3 regions of the Rhizobium sp. RCC_161_2 genome follow, and region 3 is predicted to be linked to each of the others. Evidence: riboswitches for the same ligand, from Rfam matches in the RefSeq annotation. Region 3 holds a riboswitch; each other region holds the start of a gene.
What was found. A riboswitch is a leader RNA that binds a small molecule or an ion and turns the genes downstream of it on or off. The one in region 3 is predicted to bind thiamine pyrophosphate.
Positions count from the first base shown of each region.

Region 1 (4,403 bases), on a different contig from region 3:
CAAGTGACGGGTGGGACTGCGGCGTAACAACACCCCGGCCTGTCCTTGACCGCACTGCCTTTTTCTCTAGTCTTCATCGGTATTTGCAACACCGTGGCCGTTGAGGATTTAATATGTTTGGAATGACGAAGGCGAGCAAATTTGGGCTCGTGTGCCTGGCCGTGGCGGCCATCTCCAGTTTCGCGTCCGCCGCCGAGACGAAGGTTTCCTTTAGCGTCGACGGGCAAAAGGTGATCGGCACTCTAGCGACGATCGATAGCAACCCCAAAGCACCCGTCGTTGTCATGTTCCACGGCTTTAGTGGCTCGCGCGACGAACTGCCAATCAAGGACACCAAGGACGGGGTCTTTTCCCGCAGCGCCCGGCTTCTTGCCGAAAGCGGTTATGCGAGCCTGAGGATCGACTTCCGCGGATCCGGGGAGAGCGACGGCAAATGGGCGGACACCACCTTCTCCGGCCAGATCAAGGATGGCATTGCGGCGGTGGACTGGCTGACGGCCAGCGACAAGGTCGACGGCTCCAGGATATCTATCCTCGGATGGAGCCAGGGCGGCCTCGTTGGCGCTCATGTGGCCAGGGCGCGACCGGAGGTCAAATCGGTGACCTTATGGGCGCCGGTGGTGACGCCGCTTTATACCTACGGCAACCTCCTCGGTGCAGAGAATGTCGCGAAAGGATTGACCAGCCCGCCGGACACGGAGATCACCGCTAGGTTGCCCTGGGGCGTCGATACCACACTGAAGGCGTCCTTCTTCAAGGAAATGCCGACCACCAGCCCAATCGCGGCGATTGCGCATTACCCCGGCCCGCTGCAAGTCATTGTCGGCAGCAAGGATACGACCGTCACGCCTCAGCCGGCATCCGGCCAGGTCCTCCTCGACTATCATGATGGCGAGGAGCGTCTGGACGTTTTCGACATGGATCACGTCTTCAACGCCTTTACCGGGCCGCAGACGATCGACAGCCACCTGGTTCCTGCAACGCTGGAATGGCTGAAGAAATTCAATCCCTGATAAGGTCACAGATCAAATGAGCGGCGTTGCGTCCGCTCATCTTTTCTCCATTAAGATCCAGCTTCAGCTCTTCAGACGACAGCTGTCGGCAGCGGTATGCCGGCGAAATGGGCGTCGAGATTGGCAAGCACCAGATCGGCCATTGCCCGCCGGGTCTCGTGTGTGGCGCTGCCGAGGTGCGGTGCAAGAAGCACGTTGTCCACGTCGAACAGCTCCTCCGGCACACGGGGTTCGTCCTCGAAGACATCAAGCGCCTCGCGGCCATGCTTCGGTCTCATTGCTTCACCTGTGGGGTTGACATCACCCGAACCGAGAGCATAGCCTTCACGACATTCACCAGGGGGGTCCCGGCAAGGGGCTGAGATACTGCTGGACAACTCGGCTTTGCCGATTGTGGCGCAGTGACCCGTTGAACCTGATCCAGTTCATACTGGCGTAGGGACGGTGCAAGCGCTCGAAAGGCTTATGGATTCACGCGTGGAATCCTTGGCCGGCGTCTTTTCATCATTCCGGCTGAGGACTGGGTCTCCAATCGCAACTTGGAGCCTCAAACCATGAATATCGCCGCAAAGAATGTAACCCCGACAGTCACCACCGGCCCCTTGCCGGCATCCCGGAAGATCTACATTCCCGGAGACATCCACCCCGACATCCGCGTACCGATGCGCGAAATCAGCCTCCACCCGACCTCGGGCGAGCCGCCGGTCATCGTCTATGATTCCTCCGGCCCTTATACGATCGAGGGCGCCGATATCCGTATCGAGCAGGGTCTTGCCGAACTCCGTCGTGATTGGGTACTCGCCCGTGGCGACGTCGAGGCCTATCAGGGCCGCCATGTCCGCCCGGAAGACAATGGCTTTGCCAGCGGCGACAGGCTGACGCCCGAATTTCCCACGCTACGCCAGCCGCTGCGGGCAAAGGACGGCAAGGCCGTCACCCAGCTCGCCTATGCGCGCGCCGGCATCATCACGCCCGAGATGGAATTTATCGCCATCCGCGAAAACCTCGGCCGCAGGGCGCAAGCAGAGGCCATGGTCCGCGACGGCGAGAGCTTCGGCGCCCATATTCCGGACCATGTGACGGCGGAATTCGTCCGCCAGGAAGTGGCGGCGGGACGTGCGATCATCCCGGCCAACATCAATCACCCAGAAGCCGAGCCGATGATCATCGGCCGGAATTTTCTGGTCAAGATCAACGCCAATATCGGCAATTCGGCCGTCACCTCGTCGATGGCCGAAGAGGTCGAGAAAATGGTCTGGGCGGCACGTTGGGGCGCCGATACCGTCATGGACCTTTCGACCGGCCGCAACATCCACAATATCCGCGAATGGATCATCCGCAACTCACCGCTGCCGATCGGCACCGTGCCGCTTTACCAGGCGCTGGAGAAGGTTGAGGGCATTGCCGAGAACCTGACCTGGGAGGTCTATCGCGATACGCTGATCGAGCAGGCCGAACAGGGCGTCGACTATTTCACCATCCATGCCGGCGTGCGGCTCCACTACATCCCGCTCACCGTCAACCGCGTCACCGGCATCGTCTCGCGCGGCGGTTCGATCATGGCCAAGTGGTGTCTCCATCATCACCGCGAGAGCTTCCTCTACGAGCATTTCGAAGAGATCTGCGATATCTGCCGCGCCTATGACGTCTCCTTCTCGCTTGGCGACGGCCTGCGCCCCGGCTCGATCGCCGACGCCAATGATGCGGCCCAGTTTGCCGAGCTGGAAACGCTTGGCGAGTTGACGAAGATCGCCTGGGCCAAGGATTGCCAGGTGATGATCGAAGGCCCCGGCCATGTGCCGATGCACAAGATCAAGGAAAACATGGATAAGCAGCTCAAGGTCTGCGGCGAGGCGCCCTTCTATACGCTCGGGCCGCTCACGACCGATATCGCACCCGGCTACGACCACATCACCTCCGGCATTGGTGCGGCGATGATCGGCTGGTTCGGCACGGCGATGCTCTGCTACGTCACGCCGAAGGAACATCTGGGTCTTCCGGATCGCAACGACGTCAAGACCGGCGTCATCACCTACAAGATCGCCGCCCACGCCGCCGATCTCGCCAAGGGGCATCCGGCCGCGCAATTGCGCGACGACGCGCTGTCGCGCGCCCGCTTCGAATTCCGCTGGGAGGATCAGTTCAACCTCTCGCTGGACCCGGAAACCGCGCGCAGCTTCCACGACGAGACGCTGCCGAAAGAGGCACACAAGGTCGCGCATTTCTGCTCCATGTGCGGCCCGAAATTCTGCTCGATGCGGATTTCGCACGACATCCGCGCCGAGGCACAGAAGGAAGGTCTGGAGGCGATGGCGGCAAAATACCGCGAGGGTGGCGATCTCTATATGCCGGTCGATGCTGTCGAGCCCTCGGCCGGCTGAGATGCGCGTCCTTGTCAAAGGGGCCGGCGTCGCCGGCCTCACGGTCGCACATGAACTCCGCGCGCGTGGTGCGGAGGTGAGCGTCTTCGATCCGTGCCCGGGATTCGGTCGCGCCGCATCCTGGCTCGCGGGCGGGATGCTCGCGCCCTGGTGCGAACGTGAAAGCGCCGAGGAAGCCGTGCTCTCACGCGGCCTCGACGCCAGTGAGCGCTGGGATGCTATCCTCCCGGGACACATCGTCCGCAACGGAACGCTGGTGGTCGCACCGGCGCGCGATCATGGTGAGCTGAAGCGCTTCGCCGGCCGCACGACGGGTTATGAATGGCTGGAGGAAGACGCGATTTCCACACTGGAACCGGCGCTTACCGGACGCTTCCGGCAGGGCCTGTTCTTTCCCCGCGAAGCTCATCTCGATCCGCGGCGGGTGTTGAGCGCACTGCAAGAAAAGCTCGGCAGGCAAGGCGTCACCTTCGTCAGCGAGACTGCAGGCGGACAGGATTTCGACGATATTGTCGACTGCACGGGCAGAGCACGCATCGGACAGACCCGCGAATTGCGAGGCGTGCGAGGCGAAATGCTCTACCTTCGGACCGATGAGGTCGAACTCATCAGGCCTGTCCGGCTGCTGCACCCACGCATTCCCGTCTATATCGTGCCTCGCGGCAACGGCCTTTTCATGGTCGGCGCAACGATGATCGAGACCAAGTTCGACGGGCCAATCGCGGCGCGTTCATTGATGGAATTGCTGAACGCCGCCTATGCCCTGCACCCGGCTTTTGCGGATGCCGCCGTCATTGAGACCGGCGCCGGTATCCGCCCAGCCTTCCCCGATAATTTTCCGCGCGTCAGGCGAGAGGGAGACGCAGTCATCCTCAATGGTCTCTATCGCCACGGTTTTTTGCTGGCACCGGCCATGGCCGCTGAGGCCGCTGATCTTGTCTTTTCCCGAACCATCATAGGAGCGCATTCCCCATGAGACTGATCGTCAATGGCGAGCCCCAGACTATCA
Region 1 is NZ_JBFUPL010000006.1:176,937-181,339, forward strand. Features, by position in the region: gene AB6803_RS17405 (LysR substrate-binding domain-containing protein) at 1-27, shown strand, start outside; gene AB6803_RS17410 (alpha/beta hydrolase family protein) at 114-1,013, shown strand; partial or broken gene AB6803_RS17415 (2-hydroxyacid dehydrogenase) at 1,085-1,276, opposite strand; TPP riboswitch at 1,342-1,473, shown strand; gene thiC (phosphomethylpyrimidine synthase ThiC) at 1,568-3,394, shown strand; gene thiO (glycine oxidase ThiO) at 3,396-4,370, shown strand; gene thiS (sulfur carrier protein ThiS) at 4,367-4,403, shown strand, end outside.
Region 1: another riboswitch for thiamine pyrophosphate. It lies ahead of thiC (phosphomethylpyrimidine synthase ThiC); the one in region 3 lies ahead of thiM (hydroxyethylthiazole kinase).

Region 2 (4,403 bases), on a different contig from region 3:
GGCGCCGCGCAGATCCGGCGGTGTCGAGTCGAAATCGCCGACCCAGAGCTCGGGCGTCGCATTCAGCGCCACCGCATGGCGCATGCCGCCATCCGCCGCGATGAAACGGCTGCCGGCCGTCTCAGCGCGCAGCCGGTCCGTCAGGCGCAACTCGCCGCCGAGTAGGATGGTGAAGGTCGTGGATTGGCTCATGTGCCAAGCCCATAGCGCAAAGACATGTCCCTAGGAAGAGCGCTCTTCAGCGCCAAGCCGCCATTCAGTCTCCCGTTTCCTTGAGACGCGTCTGAAAAGCATGCTCATAGCCGCCGATGAAACGGTCGAACAGGTGCGAAAAGACCTCGATATCCTCGGCTGGCCAATCGGCGAGAATGCCTTCGATGAGGGCAAATTTCTGCGCCTGGATTTCGGCGAGCAACCTTTGGCCGAGCGTCGTCAGTACCACCACGATGCGCCGCGCATCAGCCTGCGATGCCTTGCGGCGCAGCACGCCGCGCGTCACCATCTCCGCCACGATGCGGCTTGCCCGCGAGGGGTCGATGCGCAGGATCTCGGCGATTGCCCCGACGGTCACTTCACCGGACACTTCCGCCCGCCTGACAGCATCGATGACGTCGAGATGCGAAAGCTCCAGGCCCGGCGCAACGTTCTGGATCGCCAGCCGCCCGATCATGCGGCGGCCCGTCATCAGGCGCATACGCGTCATCACCTGGCCGATGCGCAGCAGGTTCTCGTCTTCAGGCAGCGGCGTAGCTTCAATTTCTCGTGTGGTCGTTGCTGATGTCATTCCGCCAGCATATCAAAGATGGGCAGACATTAAAATATGCAAACGGCATTCATCTGCCGTTGACAATTATATGCCAATAGCACATATATTGCCTTGCAACATGTTGCCCTCGAATAGCCTACCCGAAAGCAAGATGCTGCGGATTCAGGAACTGGAGCGACCCATGCCCGTTCGGTCGAACGCGCGGCACTCCAGGCAAGCTCGGATTTCTCGTTCCATGGACATGCAGACTACGCCCGCGCCGCTCGTTGCGGATCACCGCCGCCGGCTTATCCTATTTCTCTTCCTGATGACCGCCATGTTCATGGCAACGCTCGACAACCAGATCGTCTCGACGGCACTGCCGACGATCGTCGGTGAATTCGGACATCTGGAGCGTTTCGGCTGGATCGGCTCTGCCTATCTGCTGTCCCTGTCCGCCGTCATGCCGGTCTATGGCAAGCTCGGCGACCTCTTCGGCCGCAAATATGTGATGATGACCGCGATCGCGATCTTTACCGTCGGCTCGGCCGTCTGCGGTCTTGCTGTTTCGATGGATACGCTGATCGCCGCCCGCGTCCTGCAGGGCCTCGGCGGTGGTGGCATCCTGGTGTCGATCTTCGCCGTCAACGCCGATCTTTTCGAGCCGCGCGAGCGCGCCCGCTATCAGAGCTATTCCAGCCTGGTCCTGATGGCGTCCGGCGCCATCGGCCCAGTTCTCGGCGGCACGATGAGCGATCTCTTCGGCTGGCGCTCGATCTTCCTCGTCAACGTACCGATCGGCTTCATTGTCCTTGCCGGCCTCGCCTTCATGCTGCCCTACCGCAAGCCGGCCCGTAAGCCGAAGATCGACTATGCCGGCGCGATCCTGCTTGCGCTCACCACCACCAGCATCGTGCTTGCCGCAGACGGCACCGAGCTCTTCGGTTCGCTGCTGTCGCCGCAATGCCTCGGCATTATCGCCTTCGGCGCGCTCTCAGCACTCGCATGGGTCTTCGTCGAACGCCGCGCTCCGGAGCCGATCGTGCCGCTGACGCTGTTCCACAACCCGACCTTCGGCCTGCTTCTGATCATCTCGATCACCAGCGGCGCGGTCGCGATCGGCATGGTCAATTATTTCGCGCTCTTTTTGCAGACGACGACCGGCCTGTCGCCATCGGTCGCCGGCCTGCTCTTCATCCTCTTGACCGGCGGCATCGTCTGCGGCTCGCTCTCGGCCGGACGGCTGATTTCGGCGAGGGGTCGCTACAAGCCCTTTGCCATTGCCAGTGCCGCCTGCAGCACCGTCGCCTTCGCCACACTGGCACAGGTCCATGCCGGCACGCCGATCGCCTTTATCGGCGCCTTGATGCTGCTGCATGGCATTGGCATCGGCCTTGCCCAGCAGGTGCCGGTCATCGGCATCCAGAACACCGCCGCCAGCCGCGACGTCGGAGCGGCCACAGGCGCCGTAACGCTGTCGCGCATGGGTGGCGCCTCGATCGCCATCTCCATCTACGGCGCCATCATCGCCGCCAAGCTCGGCAATGTCGGCGTCTCGATCCCCGGTGTTCCCAACATCAAGGAGCTGACGCCGAAGATGATGGCCGCCCTGCCGGACGCCACGCGCGAAGCGGTCGCCAGCGCCTACGCCAGCGCCTTCAGCCCGCTGTTTATGACCGCCGCCGCCATCTGCTTCGCCGGTCTGCTGACAGCGCTCACGCTGAAGAACGTCCAGCTTCCGAGCGCCACCAAGAAGATCGACAGCCAGGCCGTTGCCCACGCCGCCGAGTAAGTCGCGCATCCTCGCAATCGACAAGGGAATCATCCCCCTTGTCATCCCTTCGTCACGGGGCTAAATCTGCCAACGCTCTAACGGGGTGCCTTGTATCCAATCGGATATCTGGCTGAGAGGCTTTCACCAGCCAACCCGCGGAACCTGATCCGGCTAACACCGGCGGAGGGATTAGACGCGTGACGAAATCATAGCGCCCTTTTCCCGTTCAAGACGAAACCAAGAGGAGGCGCTGCCATGCCCAACCGATCGCTGATGACATTCTTTGCCGGCCTGGCCTTTGCCGCCGGCACCACGCTTCTTGCCGCGCAGGCCGCAGAGGCCGCCGACAAGACGCTCACCATCTACACCTATGAAAGCTTCACCGCCGAGTGGGGTCCGGGCGCCAAGGTCAAGGCCGCCTTCGAGAAGACCTGCGGCTGCACGGTCAACTACGTCAGCGTCACCGACGGCGTGGCGCTGCTCTCCCGGCTGAAGCTGGAAGGTGTCGGCACCAAGGCCGACGTCGTTCTCGGCCTCGACACCAACCTCGTCAGTGAGGCCAAGGACACCGGCCTGTTCGACACGAGCGGCGTCGACACATCGGCCCTCAAGGTTCCCGGCGATTTCAAGGATGACGTTTTCGTGCCCTATGACTACGGCCATTTCGCCGTGATCTACGACACTCAGACCATCAAGAACCCGCCGAAAAGCCTGAAGGAACTGGTCGAGGGCGATCCGTCGCAGAAGATCGTCATCGAAGACCCGCGCACCTCGACGCCGGGCCTCGGCCTGCTGCTCTGGGTCAAGTCGGTCTATGGCGACAAGGCGGCAGACGCCTGGACGAAGCTCAAGGGCCGCATCCTGACGGTGACGCCTGGCTGGTCGGAGGCCTATGGCCTCTTCACCAAGGGCGAAGCGCCGATGGTGCTCTCCTATACGACGTCGCCGGCCTATCACGTTATCGAAGAAAAGACCGATCGCTATCAGGCAGCCTCCTTCTCCGAAGGTCATTACATCCAGATCGAAGTGGCCGGCCTGATCAAGTCGTCGCCGAACAAGGATCTCGCCCGCGATTTCCTGAAGTTCATGGTCTCGCCGGGCTTCCAGGACACGATCCCGACCAACAACTGGATGATGCCGGTCTCGGCAACCTCCGAGCCGCTGCCGGATGCTTTCGGCAAGCTGGTCGTTCCCGCCAAGACCTTTCTGATGAGCCCGGACGAAGTCGAGAAGAACCGCAAGGCCTGGATCGACGAATGGCTGGCTGCCACCAGCACCAACTGACGTCGACATGATCCTGACGGCACCCGAGAGACGACATGCCATTGCCGGCGGGGCATTCAGCCTCGCCGGCATCGCTGTCTTTGTCGGTGTCGCCATCGTCACCCTGCTTGCCGCCGGCATCGGATCCGGCAGCGGCAATCCGCTTGCCGATCCCTATCTTCTCCGCGTCCTGCGCTTCACCTTGCTGCAGGCGACGCTTTCCACCCTGCTCTCCATCCTCCTTGCGATCCCGGTCGCCCGCGCTTTAGCCCGACAGCCGCGTTTTCCCGGCCGGCTCTGGCTGATCCGGCTGATGGCCGTCCCCATGGGCCTGCCGGTGCTGATCGGTGCGCTCGGCTTGCTCGGCATTTGGGGACGTCAGGGCATTCTCAATCAGGCGCTGACGGGCTTCGGTCTGTCGCAGCCGGTCAGCATTTACGGGCTGACGGGCATCCTGCTCGCGCATGTCTTCTTCAATTTGCCGCTGGCCGCCCGCCTGATGCTGGCTGGGTTGGAGCGCGTGCCGGCGGAATATTGGCTGATGGCCGGTGGGCTCGGCATGCGCCCCGCTTCCGTCTTCCGTTTCATCGAATGGCCGGTGCTGCGCGGCCTCATTCCTGG
Region 2 is NZ_JBFUPL010000007.1:241,991-246,393, reverse strand. Features, by position in the region: gene AB6803_RS19540 (thiamine diphosphokinase) at 1-192, opposite strand, end outside; gene AB6803_RS19535 (MarR family winged helix-turn-helix transcriptional regulator) at 257-784, opposite strand; gene AB6803_RS19530 (MDR family MFS transporter) at 1,002-2,537, shown strand; TPP riboswitch at 2,609-2,725, shown strand; gene thiB (thiamine ABC transporter substrate binding subunit) at 2,775-3,803, shown strand; gene thiP (thiamine/thiamine pyrophosphate ABC transporter permease ThiP) at 3,811-4,403, shown strand, end outside.
Region 2: another riboswitch for thiamine pyrophosphate. It lies ahead of thiB (thiamine ABC transporter substrate binding subunit); the one in region 3 lies ahead of thiM (hydroxyethylthiazole kinase).

Region 3 (4,403 bases):
GTAAAAGTGGCCGAAACCGCCGCCGAGATAGGGCGCGCTTCCCATCTGCCAGAACAGCCACGACAGGCATTCGGCGCGAGCCGGCTGCTCAGTCGGCAGGAAGGCGCCGAACTTCTCGGCGAGATAGGTCAGGATCGAGCCGGATTCGAAGACCCGGATCGGGGTCGGACCGCTGCGATCCAGCAGCGCCGGAATCTTGGAGTTTGGATTGACGTCGACGAAACCGCTTCCGAACTGGTCGCCTTCGCCGATCTTGATAAGCCACGCATCATACTCGGCGCCGCTATGGCCGAGAGCCAATAGCTCCTCGAGAAGGATCGTGACCTTCACCCCGTTCGGCGTTCCCAGCGAATAGAGCTGGAGGGGATGGCGGCCGACCGGAAGTTCCTTCTCATGCGTCGGCCCGGCGATCGGGCGGTTGATATTGGCAAACTGGCCTCCGTTCGCCTTGTTCCAGACCCAGATCTTCGGCGGCGTGTATTCGGCAGAATCGGTCATGCTCAAACTCCTGATTTTCGGCAGATACAACTGCGATGTACCGACCGATCTAGCGCGTTCTTCATTACGCACATAGGGGACACGATCAATTTTTACGAGAGGGCTGGATCACATTGGCGTCAGGAATTGCGCATCAGGATCTAAGTGGCTTTCCAGCCGAGCCGCTGCCGAAACTCAGCTCCGGGGCAGCGGCACGATTGATGCAGGCTCAAAACGAAAAAGCCTGCCGCGGGAGGAGGTGCGGCAGGCTTTTCGAAAAGAACCGAACAACAGCTGGGAGGAGGAGTGCTGCTGTTCCCGCAGGCGACCTTGGGAGGAGGATAAGGGCGCCTGCATCATCGAAGCTCTGCGGGAGGAGGTGCATCACTTCGATAAGTATGACTATACACTAGATCTGCTTACTTCATAGGCATTTATTTGCAAGGCAGCTATGCGTTATGCGAAAAGCAGGAAGCTTCTAGGCCACAGATCCTTCAACCGAAAGGCCGAGCTTCGCCTGGCATGCACGCAAAACAAAAGCGCCCGCTCGGGAAGAAGCAGGCGCCAGCAGAATTTCGACTGTAGATCAGCGTTTTACGCTGTTAGCGAACAACGGCCGCACGGGCGACGTTGCGGATTTCGCTGCGGCCGATGCCGAGGTCATGCAGTTCGCGCGTGGACATACGGCCCAGTTCGGCGACCGTCTGACGATACTTGAGCCAATTATTGAAAGAGCGTGCTACGTTCATGATGATCCCCTTTCCTAGGGCATTCAAAGCTGAGCTGCCGTGCTTGGCGCTCCGTTCGCTTCGATGAGTACGATATAGTGCAAAGCCTTCGGCATTTGCATAGCTAAGGTATCACTGCACCCATGCAATCGACGCATGGGTAGCGAAGCTACTCCGCCGTGCTGCTCGCCTCAGCTCACCCCGATTGCGATACGCCCGACGATTTTCTGGTGACAGCACAATCGTTCTCTGCGAGAAAGACGGAGATGAGAGACAGGGGCGTCCGTCGATGACGGGCTGAGAAGTACCCTTTGAACCTGAACCAGATCATGCTGGCGGAGGGAGTCGCTCGGGGTCCCGGCCTGTTTGCGTCGCCTCCCTTTGCGTCTCGCCCCGCCCGAAAGGCGCGATATGCAAAACCACACCACTCCAGGCAGCCTGTTGACCGCCATGCGGGCAAACCCTCCGCTGGTGCAATGCATTACCAACTTCGTCGCGATGAACATTGCGGCCAATGTGATGCTCGCCGCCGGCGCCTCGCCCGCCATGGTGCATGCCGAGGAAGAGGCTGGCGAGTTCGCCGAAATCTCCGGCGCCTTGACCATCAATATCGGCACGCTTTCCAGCGGCTGGCTGGCCGGCATGATGTCGGCGGCGCAGGCGGCAAACAAGGCGGGCAAGCCTTGGATTCTCGATCCCGTGGCACACTATGCCACATCCTTCAGGCGCCGATCGGTCGCGCAGTTGCTGGAACTGCAGCCGACAATCATCCGCGGCAATGCCTCGGAAATCATTGCGCTTGCCGGCGGCACCAGTCGTGGCCAGGGCGTCGATAGCCGCGATCCAGTCGAATTGGCAGAGGAAGCCGCCATCCTGCTGGCTCAAAAACATCGATCGATCGTTGCCGTTACCGGCGCCACGGATTTCGTCACCGACGGGAACAAGGCAAGCCGTATCGAGGGCGGTTCCCCGCTCATGCCGCAGGTGACTGCGCTCGGCTGCTCGCTCACCTGCCTCATCGGCGCCTTCGCGGCGACAAGACCGGATCAGCCACTCGCCGCAACGGTGGCGGCACTCGCCTACTTCGCCGTGGCAGGCGAACGGGCGGGCCGCCTAGCCGACGGACCCGGTTCGTTTTCATGGCGTTTCCTTGATGCGCTGACCGCGCTTGATGAAAAGGCGGTCGACAGCGAAGCAAGGATCACCTCGCTATGAAGCACTTCGATCTTTCCCTCTATCTCGTCCTCGATCCGGTGCTCTGCGCCGATACCGGCATGGTGGAAACCGCCCGCGCCGCAGTCGCCGGTGGCGCCACCATCGTGCAACTGCGCGACAAGCATGCCTCGACCGCGGGCATGATCGAAACCGGTCTGGCGCTGAAGCAGGCGCTGGCGGGCACGAGCGCACGCCTGATCGTCAATGACGATGTCGAAGCGGCAATCGCGATCGGGGCCGACGGCCTGCATATCGGCCAGGACGACATGGACGCCCTTACCGCCCGCCGCCGGATCGGCCCGGAAATGATCCTCGGCCTATCGGTGGAGACCGAGGCACTTGCTGCGGCTATCGATCCCGCCCTCGTGGACTATGCCGGGATCGGTCCGGTTTTCGCGACGCCGACAAAGCCTGACCACAAGCAACCGATCGGCTTTTCGGGCCTTGCCAGTATGATCGATCTCTGCCCCGTTCCGTCGGTCGCGATTGGCGGCTTGAAGGCCGGGCATGCGGCCGAAGCACTGTTAGCCGGTGCTGATGGGATCGCCGTCGTCTCAGCCATATGCGGCACGCCGGACCCGCAGGCCGCAGCCGCCGAGATCGCCAAAGCTATCAGGGAAGCACGCCAATGATCCGAAACGTACTCTCCATCGCCGGCTCGGATCCCTCCGGCGGCGCCGGCATACAGGCGGACCTGAAGGCATTTTCGGCGCGTGGCGTCTATGGCATGGCGGCGCTAACTGCCCTGACGGCACAGAACACGCAAGGTGTGTCCGGCGTCCACCTCGTCCCGCCGCAATTCGTTGCCGATCAGATCGAGGCCATCTTTGCCGATGTCCGCGTCGACGCCGTCAAGATCGGCATGATCGCGAACGCGGCCATCGCCGAGGCCGTCGCCGGCGCGCTCGCTCCGCATCGAGGTGTTCCGATCGTCCTCGACCCGGTGATGATCGCCAAGGGAGGTGCCGCGCTGCTCGCCGCCGATGCCGTTGATGTCCTGACCCAGCGGCTCCTTCCGCTCGCAACGCTGCTGACACCCAATCTGCCAGAAGCAGCGGCCCTTCTGCACGAACCGGTCGCTGAAAACCGCGAGGCGATGGCGCGGCAAGCTCAAGCATTGGCGAAGCTCGGGCCATTGGCCGTCCTCATCAAGGGCGGCCACCTTGATGGCGATGAGAGCCCCGACGTGCTTGCAAGCCCCGAGGGCCTGACCTGGTTCGAAGCCAGCCGCGTTCCGACCAAAAACACGCACGGAACCGGCTGCACCCTGTCCAGCGCCCTGGCCGCCGAGATCGCCAAAGGCGCCACGCTCACGGAAGCAGTCGCCACCGCCAAGCACTATCTCGCCGGCGCGGTCGCCGCAGCCGGAACGCTCTCGGTTGGCAGTGGCCACGGGCCGGTTCAGCATTTTCACGCGCTATGGCCAGCCACAGAAGGACGTACAAAATGAGCCTGCCTCTTAATCAGCAAATCGTCATCGTCTCCGGCGCTGGCCGAGGCTTCGGCGCGGCGATCGCAGCAGCCTTCGCCCGCGAAGGCGCCAAAGTCGCCATCAATTATCGCGCCAGCCGCGAACCTGCCGAAGCACTTGCCGCCCGGCTTGGCGACCATGCCCAGGCGTTCCAGGCAGATATCCGCAGCCTGGACGAAACGAAAAGACTGATAGAGGAAGTCACGGCGCATTTCGGCGCACCAACGACGATCGTCCACAATGCGCTTGCCGATTTCAGCTTCAACGGCGACGCCCGTTCGAAGCTCGACGCATTGAGTTGGACGGCCATTGCCGCGCAACTCGACACCGCCCTGCAGGGTGCGCTCAATCTCATCCAGGCGGCACGCCCTTCCATGGCGAGATCAGGCTTCGGCCGTGTCATCACCATCGGCACGAACCTCTTTCAGAACCCGGTCGTGCCCTATCATGATTACACAGCCGCCAAGGCCGCCCTGCTGTCGCTGACGCGAACGGCGGCCGCCGAACTCGGG
Region 3 is NZ_JBFUPL010000001.1:538,031-542,433, reverse strand. Features, by position in the region: gene yghU (glutathione-dependent disulfide-bond oxidoreductase) at 1-498, opposite strand, end outside; gene AB6803_RS02385 (DUF1127 domain-containing protein) at 1,080-1,226, opposite strand; TPP riboswitch at 1,471-1,566, shown strand; gene thiM (hydroxyethylthiazole kinase) at 1,617-2,420, shown strand; gene thiE (thiamine phosphate synthase) at 2,417-3,052, shown strand; gene thiD (bifunctional hydroxymethylpyrimidine kinase/phosphomethylpyrimidine kinase) at 3,049-3,870, shown strand; gene AB6803_RS02365 (3-oxoacyl-ACP reductase) at 3,867-4,403, shown strand, end outside.